One region of the Amycolatopsis minnesotensis genome, then DNA from elsewhere that is predicted to be linked to it. Evidence: riboswitches for the same ligand, from Rfam matches in the RefSeq annotation. Region 1 holds a riboswitch; the other holds the start of a gene.

The links. A riboswitch is a leader RNA that binds a small molecule or an ion and turns the genes downstream of it on or off. The one in region 1 is predicted to bind thiamine pyrophosphate.
Region 2: it holds a riboswitch for thiamine pyrophosphate, as region 1 does, so the genes downstream of both, thiO (glycine oxidase ThiO) here and ABD256_RS19485 (thiamine ABC transporter substrate-binding protein) in region 1, are expected to answer to the same signal.

What each region holds. Positions count from the first base shown of each region.
Region 1 covers NZ_BAAANN010000014.1:156,362-163,700, forward strand. The annotation lists gene ABD256_RS19460 (AlkA N-terminal domain-containing protein) at 1-579, opposite strand, end outside; gene ychF (redox-regulated ATPase YchF) at 688-1,770, shown strand; gene ABD256_RS19470 (winged helix-turn-helix transcriptional regulator) at 2,518-2,721, shown strand; gene ABD256_RS19475 (hypothetical protein) at 2,960-3,208, opposite strand; gene ABD256_RS19480 (4a-hydroxytetrahydrobiopterin dehydratase) at 3,274-3,564, opposite strand; TPP riboswitch at 3,599-3,709, shown strand; gene ABD256_RS19485 (thiamine ABC transporter substrate-binding protein) at 3,734-4,780, shown strand; gene ABD256_RS19490 (ABC transporter permease) at 4,756-6,378, shown strand; gene ABD256_RS19495 (ABC transporter ATP-binding protein) at 6,378-7,339, shown strand, end outside.
Region 2 covers NZ_BAAANN010000002.1:133,792-141,130, forward strand. The annotation lists gene thiG (thiazole synthase) at 286-1,062, opposite strand; gene thiS (sulfur carrier protein ThiS) at 1,064-1,264, opposite strand; gene thiO (glycine oxidase ThiO) at 1,269-2,375, opposite strand; TPP riboswitch at 2,373-2,480, opposite strand; gene thiE (thiamine phosphate synthase) at 2,511-3,176, shown strand; gene ABD256_RS02705 (hypothetical protein) at 3,240-4,070, opposite strand; gene ABD256_RS02710 (threonine ammonia-lyase) at 4,316-5,266, shown strand; gene ABD256_RS02715 (esterase/lipase family protein) at 5,377-6,273, shown strand; gene ABD256_RS02720 (PucR family transcriptional regulator) at 6,342-7,339, shown strand, end outside.

The DNA of each region.
Region 1 (7,339 bases):
GAGGTGCGACGGCGTCGTCGCGAACACCTCGCGGATCGTGTCGTTGAACTGGCGGACGCTGGCGAACCCGGCGGCGAACGCCACGTCGGTCAGCGGGAGCTCGGACATCTCGATGAGCAGGCGCGCCGAGTGCGCGCGATGCGCCCGCGCCAGCGCGAGCGGCCCGGCGCCGAGTTCGCTGGTCAGGACCCGGCCGAGCTGGCGTTCCGAATAGCCGAGCTGCCGTGCGAGCCCTGGCACGCCTTCGCGTTCGACCGCCCCGTCGGAGATCAGCCGCATCGCGCGCGCGGCGAGATCGGCGCGGACGTTCCACTCGGGGGAGCCGGGCACCGCGTCGGGCAGGCAGCGGCGGCACGCGCGGTAGCCGCCCGCCTGCGCGGCGGCCGAGGTCGGGTAGAAGGTCACGTTCGCGGACTTCGGGGTGACCGCGGGGCACGACGGGCGGCAGTAGATGCCGGTGGTGCGGACGGCCATGATGAACTGCCCGTCGAAGCGCGAGTCGCGAGCCGTGACGGCGCGATAGCACCGTTCGGTGTCACGCCAGACGCCCTGGTCACGGGGGATGGTCAGCTCGGTCATGGGCTCGATACTGCCACCGGAACCCGGCCGGTACTGGCGGGAATCCGCCATGGCGCTGCGGTGCCCGCCCGCCGTCGGCACCGGGGCGGCCACGTAGACTTCGCGGCCGTGAGTCTCACCCTCGGCATCGTCGGTCTGCCCAACGTCGGCAAGTCCACCCTGTTCAACGCGCTGACGCGCAACGACGTGCTCGCCGCGAACTACCCGTTCGCCACGATCGAGCCCAACGTCGGCGTCGTGCCGCTGCCCGACGCCCGGCTGGACAAGCTCGCCGAGGTGTTCAGCTCGGCGAAGACGGTCCCGGCGGTGGTGTCGTTCGTCGACATCGCGGGCATCGTGAAGGGCGCGTCCGAGGGCGCGGGCCTCGGCAACAAGTTCCTCGCGAACATCCGCGAGGCCAACGCGATCTGCCAGGTCATCCGCGTGTTCGACGACCCGGACGTGGTGCACGTCGACGGGCACATCGACCCGATGAGCGATATCGAGACGATCAACACCGAGCTCATCCTCGCCGACCTGCAGACGCTGGAGAAGGCGGTCTGGCGGCTCGAAAAGGAAGCGCGTACGAAGAAGGAAGCCAAGCCCGCGCTCGACGCGGCGCAGAAGGCCAAGGCGATCCTCGACAGCGGCCGCACCCTCTTCTCGGCGCAGAAGGAGGTCGACGTCGAACTGCTTCGCGAGCACAGCCTGCTCACCACGAAGCCGTTCCTGTACGTGTTCAACGCCGACGAAGGCGTGCTCACCGACGCCGCCCGCCGCGACGAACTCACGAAGCTCGTCGCGCCGGCCGACGCCGTGTTCCTGGACGCCAAGGTCGAAGCCGAACTGCTGGAACTCGACGACGAGGAGTCGGTGCGCGAACTGCTCGAATCGGTCGGGCAGGAGGAACCGGGCCTCTACTCGCTCGCGCGCGCCGGTTTCCACACGCTGGGCCTGCAGACCTACCTGACCGCGGGCCCGAAGGAATCGCGCGCCTGGACCATCCCGCAGGGCGCCACCGCCCCGCAGGCCGCAGGCGTCATCCACACCGACTTCGAACGCGGCTTCATCAAGGCGGAGGTCGTCTCGTACGACGACCTGATCGAAGCGGGCTCCATGACGGCGGCCCGCTCGGCGGGCAAGGTCCGCATGGAAGGCAAGGACTACCTCATGGCCGACGGCGACGTAGTCGAGTTCAGGTTCAATGTGTAAGAATTCCGTCTGACCAAGGCCGCACGCGTAGGGCTCGTCGAATCACGGCAGCCGGTGTCCGTACTGGGTGAGCATCGATGCGCGTCCGGGCTTCTGGCAGCAACCCGAGCGCTCATGACCTATGACCGCCGGAATGTGGTCGAGTTCCGCTTCAACGCCTGCCGGTGCGAGGTGACCAGTTGGTACCGCTCGGTTGCGCTGGCATTGGAAAGCCATAGCCAGTGCGACGACGGTCGTGCCCGCGACCGTGCAGTTCACCGGAGACAGCTCCAGTGGCCCGGTTACCTGGGTTCTTCAGTCCGACTGGGCGGAACTCCTGTTCGTTTCTTGGGCGCGGGTAAGGCATCCCGAGCATCCACCGCTGGTGGGCGGCGGCTGGCTGCCACCAGGATGGGTGGAACACGCGCATTTTCATCAACGCCTCCGCGAATCGGCACTGGGAATTCCGTTTGCGCGGGAAGTTGTCGTCGAGGCAGAATCGCCATCGCGGCAATGACTTGCTCGGCAAGTGTGAACCTGGTGAATGTCGCTGAAGAAGTCTTAGTTGGGTGATCATGGCGACATGTGACGAGTCCTCGGTTCAGCGGATCCGTGAAGAGCGAATCCGTGCATTGTCCGAACACGGGCGTGCGCGGTACGCCTCCCTGCTCCGGCGTCTGGCGCGCTCAGGGCAAAGCGGCAGCGAGCGCGTGGCTTGGGGCGGGTGAGGGAGCCTCTTCAGCCGGATATGTTCGCGCCCGAGTGTCCATGGAGCGGGACGAGATGGTGACGCGGACCGAGTACGACGAGGTGCCGCCCTGGGTCGAGTACGAGCTGACGGAGCCGGGGCGGACATTGCTGCCGCGGCTCGCGGCTTGCCGGGTGTGGGCGGCCGAGCATCTCGAGGAGCTGCGTGCGGCGCGCGAAGAGTATGAGCGCAAAGAGAAAGCGGCCTCACGCACGGGGGCGTGAAGCCGCTTCGCTGCGGGTGGTCAGCCCGCGATGCCGAGCACGATGACGCTGAGCAGCGTGATCGTGGTGGCCAGGAAGGTCACCCAGGCGCGCTGGGCGGAGGTCAGGGCTGGGGCAGTGGTGCTGTTCATGGCGATCCCAAGGGGCGTGACGGGTAGTTCCGCGTGTGGTAACGCTTCGATCACGGGTTTTGTTAACAGGTGTGCCCTAAATCACGCCGAGATCGGATAAGCAGTGCTCAACGCGGTTCGTGGTGCCGCTTGCGCGCGGTGAACCAGAGCACCGCGCCCGCCGCGGCGATCATCAGCACGAACGCGAACCCGCCGACTACGAGCGCCTGCGTGACGTCGCCCGACGCGGCCGCTGCTTCCTGTCCGTGCGTGGCCGCCGGGGCCTTGCCGGTGTCCGCGCTCGCGGGCACCGCCACGGTGAGCGTGACTGCCAGCGCAGCCAGTGCCGCGATCGCCCGGGTAAAGAACTTGATCATGTGCAACTCCTTCCTCCTGCAGGGACGCGCGAGACCCGCGATCATGTTGCCCGGGGCGACCAAGGTCACAGATTGTCGATGGCCTCGTCGATCTGCTGGGCGAGCGAGACGTCCTTGGCCGTGATGCCGCCGTCGGAATGGGTGCTGAGCCGGAACGTCAGCGTGCGCCAGCGGATGTCGATATCCGGGTGGTGGTCAACGCTTTCGGCGAGTTCGGCGACGCGGTTCACCACCGCGATCGCCGCCGGGAAGCCGTCGAGCTCCGCCGTCCGCACGAGCGAATCGCCGTCCCGCTGCCAGTCACTCAGCGTGGCGAGTGCTTCGGAAATCTGCGTGTTGTTCAGTAGGTCGGCCATAGCACTCCATGGTGCTACGCCGGCTAGTACGCTGCACGGTTGCCACGGGAGTCCGGTACGACCGGACTGAGAGGCGGGCACCGCACCGCGACCGTTCGCACCTGATCCGGATCATGCCGGTGGAGGGAGGCGTACCCAGCCTCCTGCCGGTCGAAGCGAGGAGGCCCCCATGGGAGTCAAGCGGCTGGCGACTGCGCTGGGCGCGATCGGGGTGCTGCTGGCGGGGTGTTCGCTCGGCGACGAGCAGGGCGCGCCGAAGGGCCCCGCCGTCGTCACACTGGCCACGCACGATTCGTGGGCGGTGCCGCAGGACGTCCTCGACGCCTTCGAGCGGCAGTCCGGTATCCGGATCCAGCCGATCAAGCAGGGTGACGCGGGCGCGCTGACGAACAAGCTGGTCCTCACGAAGGCCAGCCCGGTCGCCGACGCCGCGTACGGGGTGGACTCGACGTTCGCTTCGCGCGCGCTCGCCGAGGGCGTGTTCGCGACGTACACGAGCCCCGAGACGGACCGCGGCCCCCAGCGGTACGCCATCGACCCCGAGCACCGGCTCTCCGCGGTCGACGTCGGCGACGTGTGCGTGAACGTCGACACGGGCTACTTCGCGTCGAAGAACCTCCCGGTCCCCTCGACGCTGGACGATCTCGCCGACCCGAAGTACCGGGACCTGCTCGTGCTGGAGAACCCCGCGACCTCCTCGCCCGGCCTCGCGTTCCTGCTCTCCACGGTGTCGAAGTACGGCGAGACGGGCTGGCAGGACTACTGGAAGCGGCTCAAGGCCAACGGCATGAAGCCGGTCAGCGGCTGGGAAGAGGCCTACACGCAGGACTTCTCCGGTTCCTCCGGCAAGGGCCCGCGCCCGATCGTGGTCTCCTACGCCTCCTCGCCCGCCGCCGAGGTCGGCAACGACGGCAAGCCGCGCACGAAGGCGCTGCTCGACACCTGCTATCGCCAGGTCGAGTACGCCGGGGTGCTCACGAACGCGAAGCAGCCGGAGAAGGCGCAGAAGGTCGTCGACTTCCTGCTCTCCCAGCAGTTCCAGGCGACGGTCGCGGCGAACATGTACGTCTACCCGGCGCGCCAGGGCGTCGACCTGCCCGCGGGATGGGCCGAGACGGCGCCGCTCCCGTCGAAGCCCGCGTCGCTGCCCGGTGACCAGGTGCAGGCGGGGCGTGAACGGTGGATCGGCCAATGGCGCTCGCTCATCGAGTCCTGACCAGGCGCGGCACCGGGCTGGCCCTGCTGGCCGTGCTGCCGATCGGGTTCCTCGCCGTGCTCTTCGCGTGGCCGGTGGCCGCGATCGTCGGGCGCGGCTTCTCCGGCGGTGGCGTCGCGACGGCGCTGGCCGGCGGGGAAACCTGGCGCCTTGCCGCGTTCACGGTGGCGCAGGCCGCCGCGTCGACGCTGCTGGCCGTCCTGGCGGGCCTGCCGGTGGCGTTCCTGCTGGCGCGGGTGCGGCTGCCGGGGGTCGCGCTCGTCCGCACGCTCGTGCTGATCCCGTTCGTGCTGCCGACCGTGGTGGTGGGCCTGGCGTTCCGCGCGCTGTGGCCCGACGGCGGCGTGGTGCCGATCGTGCTGGCGAACGCGTTCTTCAACGTGGCGGTCGTCGCGCGCACGGTCGCGGGGCTGTGGACGCACCTCGACTCGCGCGCGGAGGCCGCGGCCCGCGCGCTCGGCGCGTCGCGGTCGCGTGCGTTCCGCGAGGTGACGCTGCCCGCGCTCGCACCCGCGATCGGATCGGCCGCGGCGGTGGTGTTCCTGTTCTGCGCCACCAGTTTCGGCGTCGTGCTGATCCTCGGCGGTGCGCGGTTCCGGACCCTGGAGACCGAGATCTACCTGCGGACCGTGGACCTGCTCGACCTGTCCGGGGCGGCCGCGCTGTCCCTCGTGCAGCTCGCCGCCGTCGTTGCCGCGCTGGTGGCGGGCGCGGTGGCGCGGCGACGCCGGGAGACCGCGCTCCGCCTCCGCGCGCGTGCCGAAACCGCCCGGCGGCCGGAAGGGCGCGAGTGGTGGGTCGTCGCGGCCGGGCTCGGGGTGGTGGCCTTGACGCTCACGCCGATCGTCGCGCTGCTCGTGAAGTCGGTGTCCACTCCGGACGGCTGGAGCCTCGACGGCTACCGCGCGCTGTCCGGGCACGGGTCGAGCGGCACGCTGGCGGTCTCGGGCTGGGACGCGGCGATCCGGTCGCTGCGCACCGCGACGGACGCCACGTTGCTCGCGATGGTGATCGGGGTGCTGGCCTCGGTGCTGCTCGTGTCGTTGCGCCGCTCGCCGGGCCGGCTCGCGCGCGGGGCGGGGGAGGTGATGGACGCCGCGCTGATGCTGCCGCTGGGGGTGTCCGCGGTGACGGTCGGCTTCGGCTACCTGGTGACGCTCGACGCGCTGCCGGGCGATCTGCGGACCTCGCCGCTGCTGGTGCCGCTCGCGCAGGCGCTGGTGATCATCCCGCTGGTGATCAGGATGGTGCTGCCGGTGCTCCGCTCGGTCGACGAGCGGCTCCGGCAGGCGGCCTCGACGCTCGGGGCGAGCCCGGCGCGGGTGTGGCGGGAGATCGACGTGCCGCTGACGGTGCGGGCGGTGGTGGCCGCGGCCGGGTTCGGGTACGTGGTGGCGCTGGGCGAATTCGGCGCGACGAGCTTCCTCGCGCGCCCGACCTCGCCCACGCTGCCGGTCGCGATCTCGTCGCTCATCTCCCGGCCTGGTGAGCTGAACAACCAGCTGGCCTACGCGGCGTGCGCGCTGCTCATGCTCGTCACCGTGGCCGTGGTAGCGGCGATCGACCGGCTCGGCACCGGCACCGTAGGGGAGTTCTGATGGCGTTGTCGGTGGAGGGCGTGAGCGTGCGCTACGGCTCGTTCGAGGCCGTGCGCGAAGTCGATCTCGACATCGCCGACGGCGAGGTGCTCGCGCTGCTCGGGCCGTCGGGATCGGGGAAGTCCACGCTGCTGCGGGCGATCGCCGGGCTCGAACCGGTGACCGGCGGGTCGGTCCGCTGGGACGGTGACGACCTCGCGCGCGTGCCGGTGCACCGCCGCGAGTTCGGCCTGGTCTTCCAGGACGGGCAGCTCTTCCCGCACCGGGACGTGCGCGGCAACATCGCGTTCGGGCTGCGGATGCACCGGGTGCCGAAGGACGAGCAGGCGCGGCGGGTCGGCGCGCTGCTCGACCTCGTCGGCCTCACCGGGTACGCGGGACGGCGCATCACCGAGCTGTCCGGTGGTGAGGCGCAGCGGGTCGCGCTGGCGCGAGCGCTCGCGCCGAAGCCGCGGTTGCTGCTCCTGGACGAGCCGCTGTCCAGTTTGGACGCGAGCCTGCGCGAACAGCTCGCGGTCGACCTCGCGGAGTTGTTGCGGGGAGCCAAGATCACCACGCTGGTCGTGACGCACGATCAGGAGGAGGCGTTCACGCTCGCGGATCGCGTCGCGGTGCTGGAGCGCGGGGAGGTGCGGCAAGCCGGCGCGGTGCCTTCGGTGTGGCGCGGCCCGGCGGACGACACGGTCGCGGCTTTCCTCGGTGTCACAACGTTTCTCGACGCGCAGGCCGCCGACGGCGTGGCCCGGTCCGCGCTGGGCCCGGTGGACGTGCCGGAAGCGCGCGACGGCGCGGTCCGGCTGGGGTTGCGGCCGACCGCGCTCCGGGTGGCTCCGGACGGGGTAGCGGGCGAGGTGGTGAGCCGGGTGCACCGGCGGGAGCACCTCCGCCTCGTGGTGCGGGTGCCCGCCTTGCAGTCCACAGTGGACACCGTGGACGCGGTGGCCCCGGTGAGCGCCGATCT
Region 2 (7,339 bases), on a different contig from region 1:
TTCACGGAACCTGACGCCGCGAACTCGACCCTCGCGGCGCGCGGCATGGCGGCTCACCCGCACACGTCCCGAAGGTCACCGTGCTGACGGGTGCGCGCCGATTCCGCCGCGATGGGTGGCGGAAGCGCGGAGCCGCCCGGGACCTGATCCCCGAAGGACGCCTTCGGGAGATCTGACGCCGCGAACTCGACCCTCGCGGCGCGCGGCATGGCGACCCCGATGCCCCGAAGGACACCTTGGCGGCACCAGACTCCCCCAAGGGCCCCTTCAAGGCATACGGCGAAGCTAGCGCGGCGGGCTGGAGGCGTGCGCCCAGAACCGCTGGGGCACCCGGCCGCTCGCGCGCGCCAGCCTGCCCGCGACCACCGCGGACCGCATCGCGTACGCCATCCGCTCCGGGTCCTGCGCCCTGGTGACCGCGGTCGAGAGCAGCACCGCGTCGCAACCCAGCTCCATCGCGAGCGTGGCGTCGGACGCGGTGCCGATCCCGGCGTCGAGCACCACCGGCACCCCCGCCCTCGACACGATCAGCTCGATGTTGTGCGGGTTCCGGATGCCGAGGCCGGTGCCGATCGGCGCGCCGAGCGGCATCACGGCCGCGCAGCCCGCCTCTTCGAGCCGCAGTGCCAGCACCGGGTCGTCGTTGGTGTAGACGAACACGGTGAACCCGTCGGCGGCCAGCCGCTCGGCCGCGTCGAGGGTTTCGACGGGATCCGGCAGCAGGGTGCGCTCGTCGGCGTGCACCTCGAGCTTGATGAGATCGGTCTCCAGCGCCTCGCGCGCGAGCTGGGCGGTCAGCACGGCTTCGGCGGCGCTGCGGCAGCCCGCCGTGTTCGGCAGCAGGCGGATTCCCAGCCGCCGCACCAGGTCCAGCACGCCGGAGCCGCCTTCGACGTCGGCGCGGCGCATCGCGACGGTGGTCAGCTCGGTACCGGAGGCGACGAGCGCGCGTTCGAGCACGCTCAGGTTCGCCGCGCCACCGGTGCCGATGATGAGCCGGGACGCCAGCTTGTGGCCGCCGACGACGAGTTCGTCGCCGGTGCCGTCGAAGAGTTCGGTCATGTCAGCCTCCTTGCACCGCGGTGAGCACTTCGACCTGGGCGCCCGGCGCCAGTACCGTGTCCGCCCACGCGCCGCGCCGGACCACCTGGCCGTCCACCGCCACCGCGACCCCGCGCGGCTCGGTGCCCAGTTCGGCGAGCACCTGGGCCACGGTGGCGCCGTCGGCGAAGGGCCGCCAGTCGCCGTTGACCCGTAGTTCCATCGGGTCACGCTCCTTCCGGGATCATCGAGTGCGCCCTGGCCGGTGCCGTCGGCCCGACGTGCGGCGGGAGCGGTGCCCCGCCGAGCATCGCGAGCACCGCGTCCGCGGTGACCGGCGCGAGCAGCAGGCCGTTGCGGTGGTGCCCGGTCGCCGCGAGCACGCCCGGCTCCAGTTCGCCGAGCACGGGCAGCGTGTCGACGCTGGCGGCGCGCAGCCCGGCGGCGATCTCGGTCAGCTCGTACTCCGCGATCGCCGGGAAGACCCGCTCGGCGCCTTCCAGCAGCTCACGAACGCCCTTCGCGGTGACCGCCTCGTCGAAACCGGCTTCGTACTGGGTCGCGCCGAGCACGATCTCGCCGTCGGCGCGCGGCACGAGGTAGATCGGCCTGCCTTCGACGACGGCGCGCACCGTGCGATCCGGCGGGGGAAGGCAGCCCCTCGCCGGTTTCAGCCGCAGGATCTCGCCCTTCAGCGGGCGGACGAGCCCGGCCAGCGCGGGGTGCAGGCGGCCGCTGCGGGCGCCCGCGGCGATCACCACCGCGTCACACCGCAGCTCCGCACCGGCGACGACCGCGCCGGGACGGATCCCGGTGACCTCGCGCGGCACGAACTCGACACCGCGCTTCCGCGCGGCAGCCAGCAGCGCGGTGAGCAGTTTCCGGTTGTCCACCGCGAGATCGCCGGGCACCGACAGTCCACTTCGGACGGACAAGCCGGGTACCAGCCTGCCCAGCTCGCGGCCGGTCAGCGACTCGGCCGAGCGGCCGAGCGCCACCAGGTACTCGCCGAGCACCCGGAGCTGCTCGGCGTCGGCGCTGTCGTGCGCGACGACGACGGTTCCCGCCAGTGACAGGCCGGGGTCCCCGCCGTCGGCGGCGAGGTCCTCGGCGAACCCCGGCCACCGCCGGAGCGACTCCTGGCCGAGGTCGAGGGTGTCTTCCTCGCCTGGCCACGCCTCGGTGACGGGGGCGAGCATGCCGCCCGCGACCCACGACGCGCCCCGGCCGGGCTCCGGATCGACGAGGCGTACCCGGTGGCCCGCCGCCGCGGCGCGCCACGCCACGGACAGCCCGATGACACCACCACCGGCGATCACGATGTTTTCGCTCATACTTCCGATCACGCTCCCTGCGCCGGCATTACCCGGATCAGGTTCCACGGTCGGAGCGGTGCGGCTCCCTCTCAGCCCGTGCCTCGGGCTCCCGTGCGGACCACCCCACCGTAGCGCGCGGGCTACCGTGGCGCCATGCCTGGCTTGACTGGTGAACAGATCCGGAAACGACTCGACGACGCGCGCCTGTACCTGTGCACGGACGCCCGGGAGGACCGCGGTGACCTGGCCGGATTCGCCGACGCGGCGCTTTCCGGCGGCGTCGACGTCATCCAGCTTCGTGACAAGGGCGCCGACGGCCCGCTGGAGGCGAAGCGCGAAATCGCCGCGCTGGAGGTGCTCGCCGAGGCGTGCGCGCGGCACGGCGCGCTGCTGTCGGTCAACGACCGCGCGGACGTCGCGCTCGCCGTCGACGCGGACGTGCTGCACCTCGGCCAGGACGACATCCCGGTGCCGCTGGCCAGGCGCGTGCTCGGCGACGACGTGGTGATCGGCCGCTCCACCCACTCCGAAGCGCAGGCGCGCGCGGCCTCGCGCGAGGACGGCGTCGACTACTTCTGCACCGGCCCGTGCTGGCCGACGCCCACCAAGCCGGGCCGGGACGCGCCCGGCCTCCCCCTGGTGCGCGCGGTCGCCGAAGCGGGCACGGCGCGGCCGTGGTTCGCGATCGGCGGCATCGACGGCGAACGGCTCCCGCAGGTGCTCGAAGCGGGGGCGACCAGGATCGTCGTCGTGCGGGCCATCACCGGCGCCGAGGACCCGGCGGCCGCCGCGCGCGCCCTGCGCGGACGCTTGGCGTAAGCACGCCGCCGAACACGAAGGACGGCCCCGGCGATGGCACGCCCGGGGCCGTCCTCGCGCTGGTCACCTGGCGTTGTCGTCACCGGTGCCGTTGCCCGTGTTGCCGCCGTTGCCGCCGTTGCCGCTGTTCCCGCTTCCCGGAGTCGGCGGTGCCTCGGACTTCGTCGGCGTCGGGGTGTCCGACGACTTCGGCGTGCTGGGCTGCGTCGACGGGGCCGAACTCTCCGGTGGCCGCTGCTGGCCGCTCGTCGGCGGCGCCTGCCGCCGGCTGCTCGGTGACGTGCTCGGCGAGCCGGTCTTGTCCTCGCCCGGGTTCTCCCGCGACGGCGCGGGCTGCTCAGGGGTCTTTTCCTGCTGCTTCCCGCCGCCGAACAGGTGCCCGGCCGTGGTCCCGTTCCCGCCGGAGATGGCGTTGCCCGTGGTCAGCTCGAACCCGGTGATCAGCACGATCGCCGCGACGAACGCGGCCGCGCTGGTACCGATGATCAGCGGCCACCGCAGCTTGCGCAGCCTGCCCGGCTCGTCCGGCGGCGGCATCGTCTCGCCCGGTTTCGGCAGTTGCACGGTCGCGTCACCGTCGAGGCCCGGCCTCGGCAGGTGCACGGTCGCCTGCTCGTCCTGGTCCGCCGTCGGCCAGCCGGGCGCGCCGTGCCGCGCGGTCCCCCGCTGCCGCACCGGCATGGCCCTGGTCGCGCGCGCGTCCTTCACGGCGAGCGCCTTCGCCAGGTCCTTCGTGCGCTGCGCGGCTTCCTTCGTGCGGTGCAGCGAGCGCAGGTACAGCTCGCCGCCGACGGTCGTGATCACGCTCGCGATACCGGCGCCGACCACCGTTCCCGCGACGCCGATCGTCGAGCCGAGCACGGCGGCGGTCACCGCCGCCAGCGCGGCGGCCACGACCTGTGCGATCTTGATACCCGACTTCTCCGATGAAGCCGTTTCCTGCTCAGTCTTTCTGTCACCCTCCCCGGGGGAGGCAGCTGATTTCGACATGGTTCCGATCTGGTAGCCCGCGGACGTCTTCTTTACCCAACGGTTATGTCGTCTGGGAAGGTTCCCTCGTTGCCCGGCAGTGAGCAGGACCACTCCGAATGTCCACAATGGACTGGCTTGCGTTCACAATTCCTTGACATACTCAGGACATGAATCTGGTGACGATCGAGGAAATCCGCGCGGCGGCGGGCAGGATCGGCGCGCACGCGCTGCGGACGCCGCTGCTGCCGCAGCCGTGGGCGACCGGCTCCCCGCTGTGGCTGAAAGCCGAAAGCCTGCAGCAAATCGGCGCGTTCAAGATCCGCGGCGCGTTCAACGCGATCGCTTCGCTCGACGAACCCGCCCGCACCCGAGGCGTCGTCGCCTATTCGAGTGGCAATCACGCGCAAGCGGTGGCTTTCGCGGCGAAGCAGTTCGGCATCCCCGCGGTCATCGTGGTCCCGGACGTCACCCCGCGCATGAAGGTCGAAGCCACCGCCGCGCACGGCGCCGAAGTCGTCGAAGTGCCGATGGCCGAACGCGAATCGCGCGCGTACGAAATCGCCGGAGAGCGCGGGCTCACCCTCGTGCCGCCGTTCGACCACCGCGACGTGATCGCGGGCCAGGGCACGATCGGCCTGGAAATCGCCGAGGACCTGCCCGAGGTGGAGGTCGTGCTGATCCCGGTGAGCGGCGGCGGCCTCGCGTCGGGCATCTCCGCCGCGGTCAAGGCGCTGAAGCCGTCGGTGCGGGTCTTCCTCGCCGAGCCCGAGCTCGCCGCCGACACCGCGGAAGGCCTGCGCACCGGCGCCCGCGCGGACTGGGCGCCGGACCGGCGCGCCCGCACGATCGCCGACGGGCTGCGCTCGCAGCCGTCCGAGCTGACCTTCGCCCACCTCCGGGCGCACGTGGACGGGATCGTCACGGTCAGCGAGGACGAGATCCGCGAGGCCGTGCGGACGATCGCGCACAGGTCCCGGCTGATCGCCGAGCCGAGCGGGGCCGTGTCGACCGCGGCCTACTTGTTCCACCCGGACGAGCTACCCCAGGGCAAGACGGTGGCGGTGCTTTCCGGCGGCAACGTGGATCCGCGCCAGCTCGCCGACCTGCTCGCCTTGTGACCGGTCACGAGAACCGGCCCCGGACTCTGGGCGACACCCGGTGTTATCCAGATCACTCGCGATCATGATGTGACCCAGTCATTACCCGCGAGTAGGAGGAGAGCACCCCTATGTACGACCACAGCTCAGGACGGCGGCGGGTACGCGTGCTGGCGGCCGCGGTACTCACCGCGGCCGCCACGCTCGCCGGGCTCACTGTCGCGAACGGCCCGGCCGAAGCTTCGGGCTTCCCGCCACCGGAGAGGATCAACAACTGGTCGTGCGAACCGGCACCGGAGCATCCCGAACCGGTCGTGCTGGTGCACGGCATGGGCGCGAACGGGGTCGTGAACTGGCTGACCATGGCGCCCGCGATAGCCGGGCAGGGCTACTGCGTCTTCACACCGACCTACGGCGCCGGGCTGCTCGGCACGCTCGCCGGTGGGCTCCAGCCGATGCGGAAGAGCGCGGCGGAGCTGAGCGACTACATCGACAAAGTGCTCGACAAGACCGGCGCGGCGAAAGTGGACATCGTCGGGCACTCCGAGGGCAGCACCGTGCCCGCCTACTACCTGAAGCACCTGGGCGGGGCGGCCAAGGTCAAGCACTTCGCCGGCTTCGGCGCCAACTACCGGGGGACGACGTTGAGCGGGCTAAACGCGCTCGCGAAGGAGCTCCTGAAGCTGCCCGGGATCGGCGACCTCGTGAAGGCGGGCTGCGGGCCCTGCGACGAGTACCTGCCCCCGTCGTCGTTCCTCGACGAGCTGGCCGAAGGCGGCATCTCCGTGCCGGGGCCGACCTACACCAGCATCGTCAGCAAGGGCGACGAGGTGGTCACGCCGTACACGAGCGGAGTGCTCGGCGAACCGGGGACGACCGACATCGTGCTGCAGGACGAGTGCCCGTCTGACCACGTGGGCCACCTCGGCCAGGCCGTCGACCCGAACGTCCTCGCGCACGTTCTGAAGGCGCTCGACCCCGAGCACGCACCGGCGCCGAAGTGCACCCCGTTCTTCCTGCCGGTGTGAGTCTTCTTCCCGGCACGCTCGTTGTCCCCAACAGGTTGTGAACTGTCACGAACCTGCGAGGAGGGTCGATGTCGCGCGAGCGGGAACTGATCGGCGAGATCGTGGCCAAGGTCGACCTCGACGGGATCGCGCTGCGGATCGTCGACCAGTTCCTGCCCTCGGTGCGCGGCTACGCCAGGATGCCGTCGACGCTGCTGCACGGCGAAGTACTGGCCATCATCGGGCGCAACCTCCAAGTGGCCAAGCACTGCATCCTCGACGACCGCGGCCCGAACGGCGTCGAGCTGGAGGAGATGCGGCTGTCGGCGAAGCAGCGCGGACGCGACGGCCTGCCGCTCCAGGACGTTTTGCGGGCTTATCGTCTCGGCGGCCGGGTCGTCTGGGCGGCGCTCACCGAGGCGGCCACCGCGGACGAGGAGCAGCACGTCCTGCTGCACGTCGCGGACCGGGTGATGGGCTACATCGACGCCGTGTCCACCGTGGTCGCCCTCGCCTACGTCGAAGAACGGGACGAACTGATCTCCGAGCGCGAAACGACCGCACGCGCGCTGCTCGAAGCGCTCCTCGACCCGCTGGCCGACCCCGACGAGCTGAACCGCCGCGCCGAACGCGCCGGGTTCGGGCTGTGCGAGTCCTACCGCGCGTTCGCGATCTCGGTACCGGAGTCGGCGCCCGGCACGCACGGCAGGCTGGCCCGCGACCTGCGCGCGCTCGGCCTGCTCGCGCTCACCGAGGCCGACCGGATCTCGGGCGTCGCGGCCACGGAGGTCACCGCGGCCAGGCTCACCCGGCCCGGCGCGGTCGCCACGCTCAGCGAACCGGTGTCCCGCGAGGACCTCCCCGGCGCGCTGGAGCTGGCCCGGCTGCGGGTGCAGACCGCGCTCAAGCTCGGTCACCGCGGCGTGCTCGACGACACCGACCTGCTCCCCGCCCAGCTGCTCGCCCGCTCACCGCAGCTCGCGAACACCCTGCGCGAACGCGTGCTCGGCCCGCTCCGCAAACCAGGACGGCAGGGCTCACCCGAACTCGTCCGCACGCTCGAAACCTTCGTCGGCAGCAAGCTCGA